3 regions of the Zobellia sp. OII3 genome follow, and region 3 is predicted to be linked to each of the others. Evidence: riboswitches for the same ligand, from Rfam matches in the RefSeq annotation. Region 3 holds a riboswitch; each other region holds the start of a gene.
The links. A riboswitch is a leader RNA that binds a small molecule or an ion and turns the genes downstream of it on or off. The one in region 3 is predicted to bind S-adenosylmethionine.

Region 1 (3,282 bases), on a different contig from region 3:
TATTTATTTACTTCCGAATCCGTTAGTGAAGGACACCCTGATAAAGTTGCCGATCAAATAAGCGATGCCTTGTTAGATCACTTTTTGGCCTTTGACCCAGAGAGCAAGGTTGCTTGTGAAACTTTGGTTACCACAGGTCAGGTCGTATTGGCCGGAGAGGTTAAGAGCGATACATATCTAGACGTGCAGACCATTGCTAGGGATGTGATCAATTCCATCGGTTACACCAAGGGCGAATACCAGTTTAGTGGAGATTCTTGTGGGGTCATTTCATTGATCCATGAGCAATCGCAAGACATTAGTCAGGGGGTAGACCGTGGTCAAAAAGAGCAACAAGGAGCGGGAGACCAAGGTATGATGTTCGGCTATGCGACTAAAGAAACCGAAAATTACATGCCATTGGCCTTGGATATATCGCATAAGATCCTCCAAAACTTGGCGGAGTTGCGTAGGGAAGGTAAGATCATAGATTATCTTAGACCAGATGCCAAGTCGCAGGTAACCATAGAATATTCCGACGACAATGTGCCCCAGCGAATCGATACCATTGTAATATCTACGCAGCACGACGCTTTTGATATCGACGATGCCAAAATGTTGGACAAGATCAAAAAAGACCTTGTGGAGATTTTGATACCTAGGGTTATAGAGCAATTGCCCGAAGCGATTCAGAATTTGTTCGACGATAAGATCAAATACCATATCAACCCTACCGGCAAATTCGTTATCGGTGGGCCACATGGTGATACGGGACTTACGGGAAGGAAAATAATTGTTGATACCTATGGGGGTAAAGGTGCCCACGGTGGAGGGGCTTTTAGTGGAAAAGACCCAAGTAAGGTAGACCGAAGTGCCGCGTATGCCGCACGCCATATCGCCAAGAATTTAGTGGCGGCCGGAGTGGCCGATGAAATTTTGGTGCAGGTGAGTTATGCCATTGGTGTAGTTGAGCCTACTTCCATTTATATCGATACATACGGAACGTCTAATGTTGACCTTAGCGATGGTGAGATTGCCAACAAGACAAAAGACTTGTTCGACATGCGTCCGTTTGCCATTGAAGAACGACTAAAGTTGCGTAACCCCATTTATTTGGAAACGGCAGCTTACGGACATATGGGCAAAACGCCTAAAACGATCAAAAAGGTTTTTGAATCGCCCTACAACGGTCGTATCGAAAAAGAAGTCGAATTGTTTACCTGGGAGAAGTTAGACCGGGTAGATGAGGTAAAAAAGGCGTTTAATTTATAAATTTTTCAAAAATGTTGGTGAATTTAAATTCACCGACCATATATTTGTATTTCCAAAAGTTCAAACACGTATTGATCAGTTATCAAGAAAGGTGGAGGGAATAGACCCTTTGAAACCTTAGCAACCCTTTGTTTCTTATACAGAGAAGGTGCTACATTCTATCCTGAAATAATTATTAGGACAGATAACGAAATAGATTACTCATCCTAATCTTTTACTTTCTTATAACTTTTTTGATATTATACCTAACTACAAGGCCGTAGTCTATGGTTGGGCTTTTAATTATTTTAAATAACAATTAAAAATCTAGAATTATGAGTGATCTTAAACTTGCAACCAATGCACTACATGCTGGGCACGATCCGGCGCAAACCGCTGGAACACGTGCAGTCCCTATCTACCAGACGTCATCCTACGTTTTTAACGATACCGACCATGCTGCCAATCTTTTTTCTTTGGCCGAACTCGGTTTTATCTATACTCGTCTGAACAACCCTACCAATCAAATTTTACAAGAGCGATTGGCGGCCGTTGAAGGCGGTATTGGCGCTGTAGTTTTTGCTTCAGGGGCTTCCGCGATTTCTACCGGATTAATGACGCTTTTAAAGGCAGGAGATCATATTGTAGCTTCTAGTAGTCTGTATGGGGGAACTTTCAATTTGTTGAACGTTACCTTGCCAAGGATGGGAATCACTACTACTTTCGTAGATGCCTCCGATCCTGAAAATTTTGGTAAGGCGGTGCAAGACAATACAAGGGCTTTCTTTGTAGAATCTTTGGGCAACCCTAAACTAGACGTGCTTGACTTAAAAGCAATCTCAAAACAGGCCAAGGCGGCTCAGGTTCCTTTTATAGTAGATAATACAGTAGCTTCACCGGCCCTTTTGAACCCTATTGAGCATGGGGCCAACTTGGTGATTCATTCCTTAACTAAATATATCGGTGGTCAAGGTACTTCTTTAGGTGGTGCTATAATCGATGCGGGAACGTTTGATTGGACCAACGGAAAATTTCCTGAGTTTACCGAGCCTTCTGCGGGCTACCATGGTTTAGTGTATAGCGAAGCCCTAGGTGCGGCGGCCTTTACCTTTAAATTGATTTTGGAAGGATTGCGCGATTTTGGAGGGGCTTTGAGTCCGTTTAACGCATTCCAGATCATACAAGGCTTGGAGACTTTGAACGTGCGTATCAAACAGCACAGTGCCAATGCTTTGGAATTGGCGACCTGGTTGGAAGGAAGGGACGAAGTGGCATGGGTAAATTACCCAGGTCTTAAGAGTAGTAAATACTACGATCTTGCCCAAGAATATTTGCCTAAAGGACAAAGTGGTTTGGTGACTTTCGGAATAAAAGGTGGTTTTGAGGCCGCTAAAAAAGTGACCGATGCTACCAAGATTTTCTCCCTATTGGCCAATATTGGCGATACAAAATCATTGATCATCCACCCTGCCAGTACAACGCACCAGCAGTTGAACGCCGAGCAGCAGGAAGCCGCCGGTGTGGGTCAAGATTTGATTCGTTTGTCAGTGGGTCTAGAGGATATTGAAGATTTGAAAGCCGATTTGGCAAACGCATTCGCAGCGCTTTAACCGATACTATTTTTAGAAATTAATAAGACCTGGCCGGCACAACGCCGGTGAGGTCTAATATATGCCGTATGCTTCACCATTTGAAATTATCGAACTATACTACGATCAGTGGGGTAACTCAAGATATTGAGCTTTCCTATCAGTTGTTCGGGAAAGAATTGCACACTGCGCCCATAGTGCAGGTCAACCATGCCTTGACCGGTAACTCCAATGTTACGGGTGATGATGGCTGGTGGTCCGCCCTTATTGGCGAAGGCAAGTGTATCGATACCAATAAGTACACCATTCTGTCCTTTAATATTCCTGGTAACGGATACGATAAATTCGTTATCGATAATTATAAGGATTTCGTGGCAGGCGATATCGCAAGAATCTTCTTGTTGGGCCTCCAAAAACTTGAGATCAACAAATTGTTCGCCCTTATCGGCGGCTCTTTGGGAGG
Region 2 (3,282 bases), on a different contig from region 3:
CTCACACTGGCATAGGGCAGATTCTCACGCACCCATTTGGTGGCCTTTATAAAATCTAGGGCATTGAGCTTGTGCTCGTCCATACCCGTGGCAACGGGGAAAATATTAAGGTCGAAAATGATATCTTCCGGCGGAAAACCTACTTGGTTCACCAAAATATCATAGGATCTTTTTGAAATTTCTACGCGCCTATCATAATTGTCGGCCTGACCAACCTCGTCAAAGGCCATTACGATAACGGCCGCGCCATATCTTTTTATTAATTTGGCGTGATTGATAAACTCTTCCTCACCTTCTTTCAGACTGATGGAGTTCACCACACACTTCCCCTGAACGACCTGCAAGCCTGCCTCGATAATATCCCATTTAGAGCTATCGATCATTATAGGCACCTTGGCAATATCAGGTTCGGCAATAACCAGGTTCAAGAATTTGACCATGGCCTCTTTTCCATCGATCAGGCCGTCATCCATATTAATATCGATGATCTGGGCCCCACCTTCAACCTGATCTCTTGCAACGTCTAGCGCCTCTTCGAACTTACGCTCCTTGATCAGACGTAAAAAACGTTTAGACCCGGCCACATTGGTACGTTCGCCCACGTTTACGAAATTACTTTCGGGGGTGATCACCAAGGGCTCCAAACCCGATAGTTTTAGGTAGCGGGCGGCCGAGGGCCGGGTATCGGTTATCGGTATGTTCGAGTCGTTACTCATAATATCTCCATCATTTTTTTATACTTGACGAATCTGCATTCCCTTCAAGATTCTACGGCAATCTTCCGTGGGTCGTATTTTCTCACTAGATCCGCAATGGCCGTAATGTGCTCAGGCGTTGTACCACAGCACCCGCCAACGATATTGACCAGGCCTTTTTCCACATATTCCTTTATCTGCTCGGCCATTTGCTCGGGGGTTTCATCATATTCCCCAAAGGCATTGGGCAAGCCCGCGTTCGGGTGGGCCGAAACGGCATGCTCCGTTCTGGTAGACAAAACCTCCAAGTGTGGCACCAACTGATTGGCCCCAAGGGCACAGTTGAACCCTACCGACAGGATCGGAATGTGTGAAATGGAAATCAAAAATGCCTCTGCCGTTTGTCCTGACAAGGTTCTTCCCGAGGCATCGGTAATGGTACCGCTCACCATAATGGGCACCTCTATATTCCGTTCCTCCTTTACCTCTTCAATGGCAAAAAGGGCGGCTTTGGCATTAAGCGTATCAAAAATGGTCTCTACCAAAAGAATGTCGGCCCCACCATCTAACAAGGCTTCCACCTGTTGTTTGTAGGCAATTCGCAATTCATCGAAAGAAACGGCCCTATAGCCCGGATCGTTTACATCGGGAGACATGCTGGCCGTTTTGTTCGTCGGCCCTATACTCCCCGCTACAAACCTTGGTTTATTGGGCTCTTTGGCGGTAAACTCATCGGCCACCTCCTTGGCAATACGTGCGGACTCATAATTGAGTTCGTACACCAAATCTTCCATATGGTAATCGGCCATGGCGATAGTAGTACCCGAAAAAGTATTGGTTTCGACAATATCGGCGCCTGCGGCAAAGTATTTACGATGCACATCGGCTATGGCCTCGGGTTGGGTCAGCGACAATAGATCGTTGTTCCCCTGCAAGGGGTGTTCCCAGTCTTTAAAACGCTCACCGCGGAAATCTTCCTCGGTAAATTTATAGCGTTGGAGCATGGTACCCATGGCACCGTCCAATACTAAAATGCGTTCCTTTAATATCTCCTGAATTTTTTTCATTTCCTTATTTCCTTCTTATGTCGCACGTTCATGCACAAAGGCCCCTCTTAGACCAATCTACAAACAACTATCAAGCAAAGGAATAAGGACAGACAATCTTGCCTCTCTTTGTTATCTGTCCCACAAATACTAGGATAGAATGTAGCACCTTCTTTATAAGAAAAGGGTTGCCAAGGTTTCACTGGGTCTATTCCCTCCACCTTTCTTGATAACAGTCTTGTTATTTTTATGAACGATTTGCAAAGTAACGCCACATATGGTTCAAAACCAAAGAAACCTTCCGGTTTTTGGCGGCTTGCATTTAATAAAAGCCTTCTGTTCAAATACTACAACAGAAGGCCTTTATCGATATATACACTAATAGCTAATTAAGCAATACTTTGAACGACCTCTTTTTTGGCCTCTTTTTTACTTCCGTCAAAACCTTCTACCCCACCTACAGTGGTGTATTTCATAACGTATCTTTTACCTGGGTTTATCAATTGATAAGCGAACTGACACATTACGGCCGCCTCATGGAAGCCCGATAAAATCAATTTCAATTTACCTTCATAGGTATTTACATCGCCGATCGCAAAAACACCAGGTATGTTGGTCTGATAATCTTTAGCGTTGTTTACCTTAATGGCATTTCGTTCTATTTCAAGACCCCAATCACCGATCGGACCCAATTTTGGGGAAAGACCGAACAAGGGAATAAAGTTATCAACCTCAACATAGGTCTCCCCTTTTTCGGGATCGTTATGCTTTACGACCACTGCTTCCAAATGATCATCACCGTACAGTTTTTTCACTTCGGCTTCGGTAAACAGTTTTATTTTTCCTGCCTTTGCCAATTCCGCTGCTTTTTCTACGGAATCCAAGGCGCCCCTGAACTCGTTTCTACGGTGCACCAAGGATACTTCCGAAGCCACGTCGGCCAAGAAAATTGCCCAGTCCAAAGCAGAATCGCCACCACCGGCTATCACCACTTTTTTGTCGCGGTATACTTCGGGATCTTTAATCATATAGGCCACCCCCTTATCTTCAAAATCGGTAATATTCCCAATAGGCGGTTTTCTAGGCTCAAATGACCCAAGTCCACCTGCAATAACCACTACCGGGGCATGGTGTTTTGTACCCTTATTGGTCGTTACTATAAAAGAGCCGTCTTCTTGCCTATCTAATGTTTCCGCACGCTCACCCAAGGTAAAACCTGCTTCAAAAGGCTTAATTTGCTCCATTAGGTTGGTCACCAAATCTCCCGCGAGAATTTCTGGAAAAGCGGGAATATCATAGATCGGTTTCTTTGGATATATTTCCGAACACTGACCACCTGGTTGTGGCAAAGCATCTATCAAATGGCATTTTAACTTCAACAAACCTGCTTCAAATACCGTAAAAAGACCTGTTGGGCCTGCGCCAATGATGAGAATATCTGTTTTTATCATAACTATTTACTTAACTGTAATTCTTGATTTTGGGCAATGGATAGAATGCTCGCCCTGTGTTTTACTACTTCACCTATTATAATTATTGCC
Region 3 (3,282 bases):
AATTTCACTTCCCGACACGGTAAAACATTCCATAGTCATGCAGAGTACAAATCAAACTGTACTACAAAGATTCTTTTTTAAAAGAAATTTCTCGCTATTGAGTACGGGTTTTAACACCTATGCCTCTTTATTGCTAACGATTTCTTGGAAAATGATAATGAAAAGTCAGTTTAATGGAAAATAGGAAGAGAATCTACAATGAAGATACCCCAATATAGCCCAAAACTAGCTCGGTCTTGTAGGTTGAAGCCCGATGAACAGTAGGGTATAGATCAGTAAGAGTAACAAATACCACGTATTAAAGACCAAGTCTAGGTAATCGATCTGTCCTTTTGCAAAGCTTAAAATCATCAAGACTTGCGCACCATAAGGTAGGAAGCCTTGTGAGATACAGGCAAAAATATCTAAAATGGAAGCGGTCTTTTTCTTGTCTAAACCGTATTCATCGTTGATAGATTTGGCTATTGGTCCGGCAATGATAATGGCTACGGTATTATTGGCAATCGCCGTATTGATCGTACCCACCAGGGACGCCATACCCAACTGGGCGCTTTTCTGGTTTTTAATCCGCCTTTTGATATGGACCAATATAAAATCGATTCCCCCGTTTTTTTGGACCAAGGCCGCCAAGCCTCCCGTGAGCAAAGACAATAGAAAAATTTCCGTCATATTCGTAAATCCGGTGTAGGCGATTTTGGTCGATTCCATAAGGGTGAAATCCCCAAAAGCTATCCCTAGAAGTCCCGCTGCAATCGCCCCCAAGAGCAGGGTCACGAACACATTGACGCCCGCAACGGAAAGGAGAATAACCAAAACATAGGGCACTATCTTAACCACCGAATAGCTGTACACTGCCGTTTCGGTTTCTATCGACCCTAGGTCCCATCCCTGAAAGAGTAAGATACCGATAGTGAACAAGGCCGCGGGCACGGCGATTTTAATGTTCTCCTTAAACTTATCGCTCATCTTACAGCCCAAGGATTGTGTGGCGGCAATGGTCGTATCCGAAATCACCGATAAATTGTCACCGAACATACTGCCCCCTAACAAGGCGCCGCACAAAAGGGCCAGATCGGCACTGCTCTCCTCGGCAAAACCGACTACGATAGGGGCCAAGGCCACGATGGAACCGACCGAAGTACCGGTAGAGATCGATAAAAACCCGGCAATGATAAAGATGCCCACATAGATATATTGAAGGGCGATAAAATCCAATCCCAAGTTTACGATCGCCTCTACACTGCCCGTTTGTTTGGTAAGGGCGGCAAAAGCCCCGGCCAGTAAATAGATCAGGCACATGGTCAGTATTTTTTCATCGCCACAGCCTTTTAACAAGGTAGCTATTTTTGATTTTACCGATGGGCCGAACATAAGAAACGCCACGATAATGCCCACAATAACCGCTATAGGGGCCGGTAAGGCATAGAAATCGTTTTGATAGATACCAACGCCCAAAAATGTAAAAACGAAGACCAACAAGGGGATCAAAGCCGAAAATTGGGGGCTAAGCTTATTCGAATGTGCCATTTCTCTTTATTCTTTTCAAAAAGGAAACAGCTGTGGATAAGCAGAAGTATGGGCTAACATTGGTTCCAACTAATTGGCTTATCTCTTTAGCACCTTGCTCGTTAATGCAGGTTGCTATCTCCGTTCTTGAGATTCTTGATAATAAATTTAAGCCCGCAAAAGTAGGACATAAAAGCTGTTGGGCCTCTAAAAAAAAGTTAATTTCCGGATCTTCTTCCTGTTTTTTTATTAAGCCCTTAACAGCGACCACAAATACCGGAACCACTCATAAAAATTAGATAACCAACCACTTACAAACCTATCTTCATATCCTATGGATAGCACTTAGATAGCCCTGGCTCGCTCGACCATACTATAGTCTTATCATTTGCGTTATGCTATTTCTCAATTGAAGCCTTGGGAACCTAACCTTTATCTCTTTACATTATGAGAAAACCAGTGTTTTTAACAACAAGTGTTCCCTTTTTTAAAACACCCCTACGCATAGCTTACCGATATAGGCCGTAATTCCCAGTTTTATCCCTTGACCGAATTTAAGGGTAACGCCACAAAGGGCATGCTCCGTAAATCGCCTTAACCGCCAATACCGTATAAATATCCCGGCCAAAGACCTTGATCTATTATAAAAACAAGAAAATCAATTTTAAATAACAACAAATGAGATTATTCCCCATTATTGCCTCCTTTCTCTTCTTCAACTCAGTTTTCTCTCAGGAGGAATACATTAATATAGATAAAACGTACGATAGAGTACCAGATGAATTGCTTCAAAAAGTCAAGGACAATGGTTTTGAAAGCTCCGGAATCTATTTTATAAATGGCTATTTGAACGTCAATAAAAATGACCAGTCTACCTTCATGGACACCTCTGGGAATATACTGAATCAGCTATACGATTTTAAAACCGATATGTCTTCGGCCAAAATATTCTTTACAGGCCAACCCGTGACCGGTATAAACGATATCGGTAAAAAAGAAGAACAAAGGTATATCAACATTAAGGCCTTTAATGCCATGGGTGAGCCCGTACAAACAGAAATCGGCGCCACGGGCGATTACTACTTTTCTTCGAACATGGCCAGTGTCTACGATCACTACCTAAGTGCCGATACGGACTATTTTACCGTTCATTACGACAAGCCCGATGCCAGTAAAAGTGGCGGATACTCCTTACAAGAAGGTTTGATTAACGGAAAGGGAGCAATTGTGCTCAAAGCGAAATATAAGAGCGTAAGACAAATAGCAAACGATTATTTCCTTCTTAAAACGGAGGATGGGGCTTCTGAAATAATGAATGTGATGGATAGGGTTACCTTGCCCGTAAAAATTGGTCGTATTTTACTTTTTAACGAAGTGCCCAATGTACAACAGGTAAACACCTTTGTCTCTTTTAACGATAAAATCATTGCTACCGATGGCGATACCGACAAATGGGGAGTTTACGATATGGCAAACAAAAAATGGAGTATACCCGCAACGTATGAAGAGCTAAAACCATTCAACACCTTCAGGCAATTGGGAGAACACATGAAACACATCTTGTTTACCGATACTTTCTTTGTTAAAAAAGAAGGGAAATGGGGCGCCGTAGATTCCAATAACACCACCGTTATTCCCTTTAAGTATTCTAAAATGGATTACAATGGCGCCAGCTTTATCGTATATGACGAAAATGGCCATATGAATCTTTTTGATATAGCCACACAAACAGAACTTTTTGACCATTTCTACGATCAAATAAACTTTGATAACGAC

Region 1: another riboswitch for S-adenosylmethionine. It lies ahead of B4Q04_RS15750 (O-acetylhomoserine aminocarboxypropyltransferase/cysteine synthase family protein); the one in region 3 lies ahead of B4Q04_RS09435 (Na+/H+ antiporter NhaC family protein).
Region 2: another riboswitch for S-adenosylmethionine. It lies ahead of B4Q04_RS15835 (homocysteine S-methyltransferase family protein); the one in region 3 lies ahead of B4Q04_RS09435 (Na+/H+ antiporter NhaC family protein).

What each region holds. Positions count from the first base shown of each region.
Region 1 is NZ_MWRZ01000006.1:83,840-87,121, forward strand. Features, by position in the region: gene metK (methionine adenosyltransferase) at 1-1,251, shown strand, start outside; SAM riboswitch class I at 1,328-1,442, shown strand; gene B4Q04_RS15750 (O-acetylhomoserine aminocarboxypropyltransferase/cysteine synthase family protein) at 1,566-2,840, shown strand; gene thrA (bifunctional aspartate kinase/homoserine dehydrogenase I) at 2,909-3,282, shown strand, end outside.
Region 2 is NZ_MWRZ01000006.1:104,871-108,152, reverse strand. Features, by position in the region: gene metH (methionine synthase) at 1-716, opposite strand, end outside; gene B4Q04_RS15835 (homocysteine S-methyltransferase family protein) at 761-1,762, opposite strand; SAM riboswitch class I at 1,871-1,977, opposite strand; gene B4Q04_RS15830 (NAD(P)/FAD-dependent oxidoreductase) at 2,131-3,192, opposite strand; gene cobA (uroporphyrinogen-III C-methyltransferase) at 3,195-3,282, opposite strand, start outside.
Region 3 is NZ_MWRZ01000002.1:516,777-520,058, forward strand. Features, by position in the region: gene B4Q04_RS09435 (Na+/H+ antiporter NhaC family protein) at 226-1,527, opposite strand; SAM-I-IV-variant riboswitch at 1,577-1,674, opposite strand; gene B4Q04_RS09445 (WG repeat-containing protein) at 2,185-3,282, shown strand, end outside.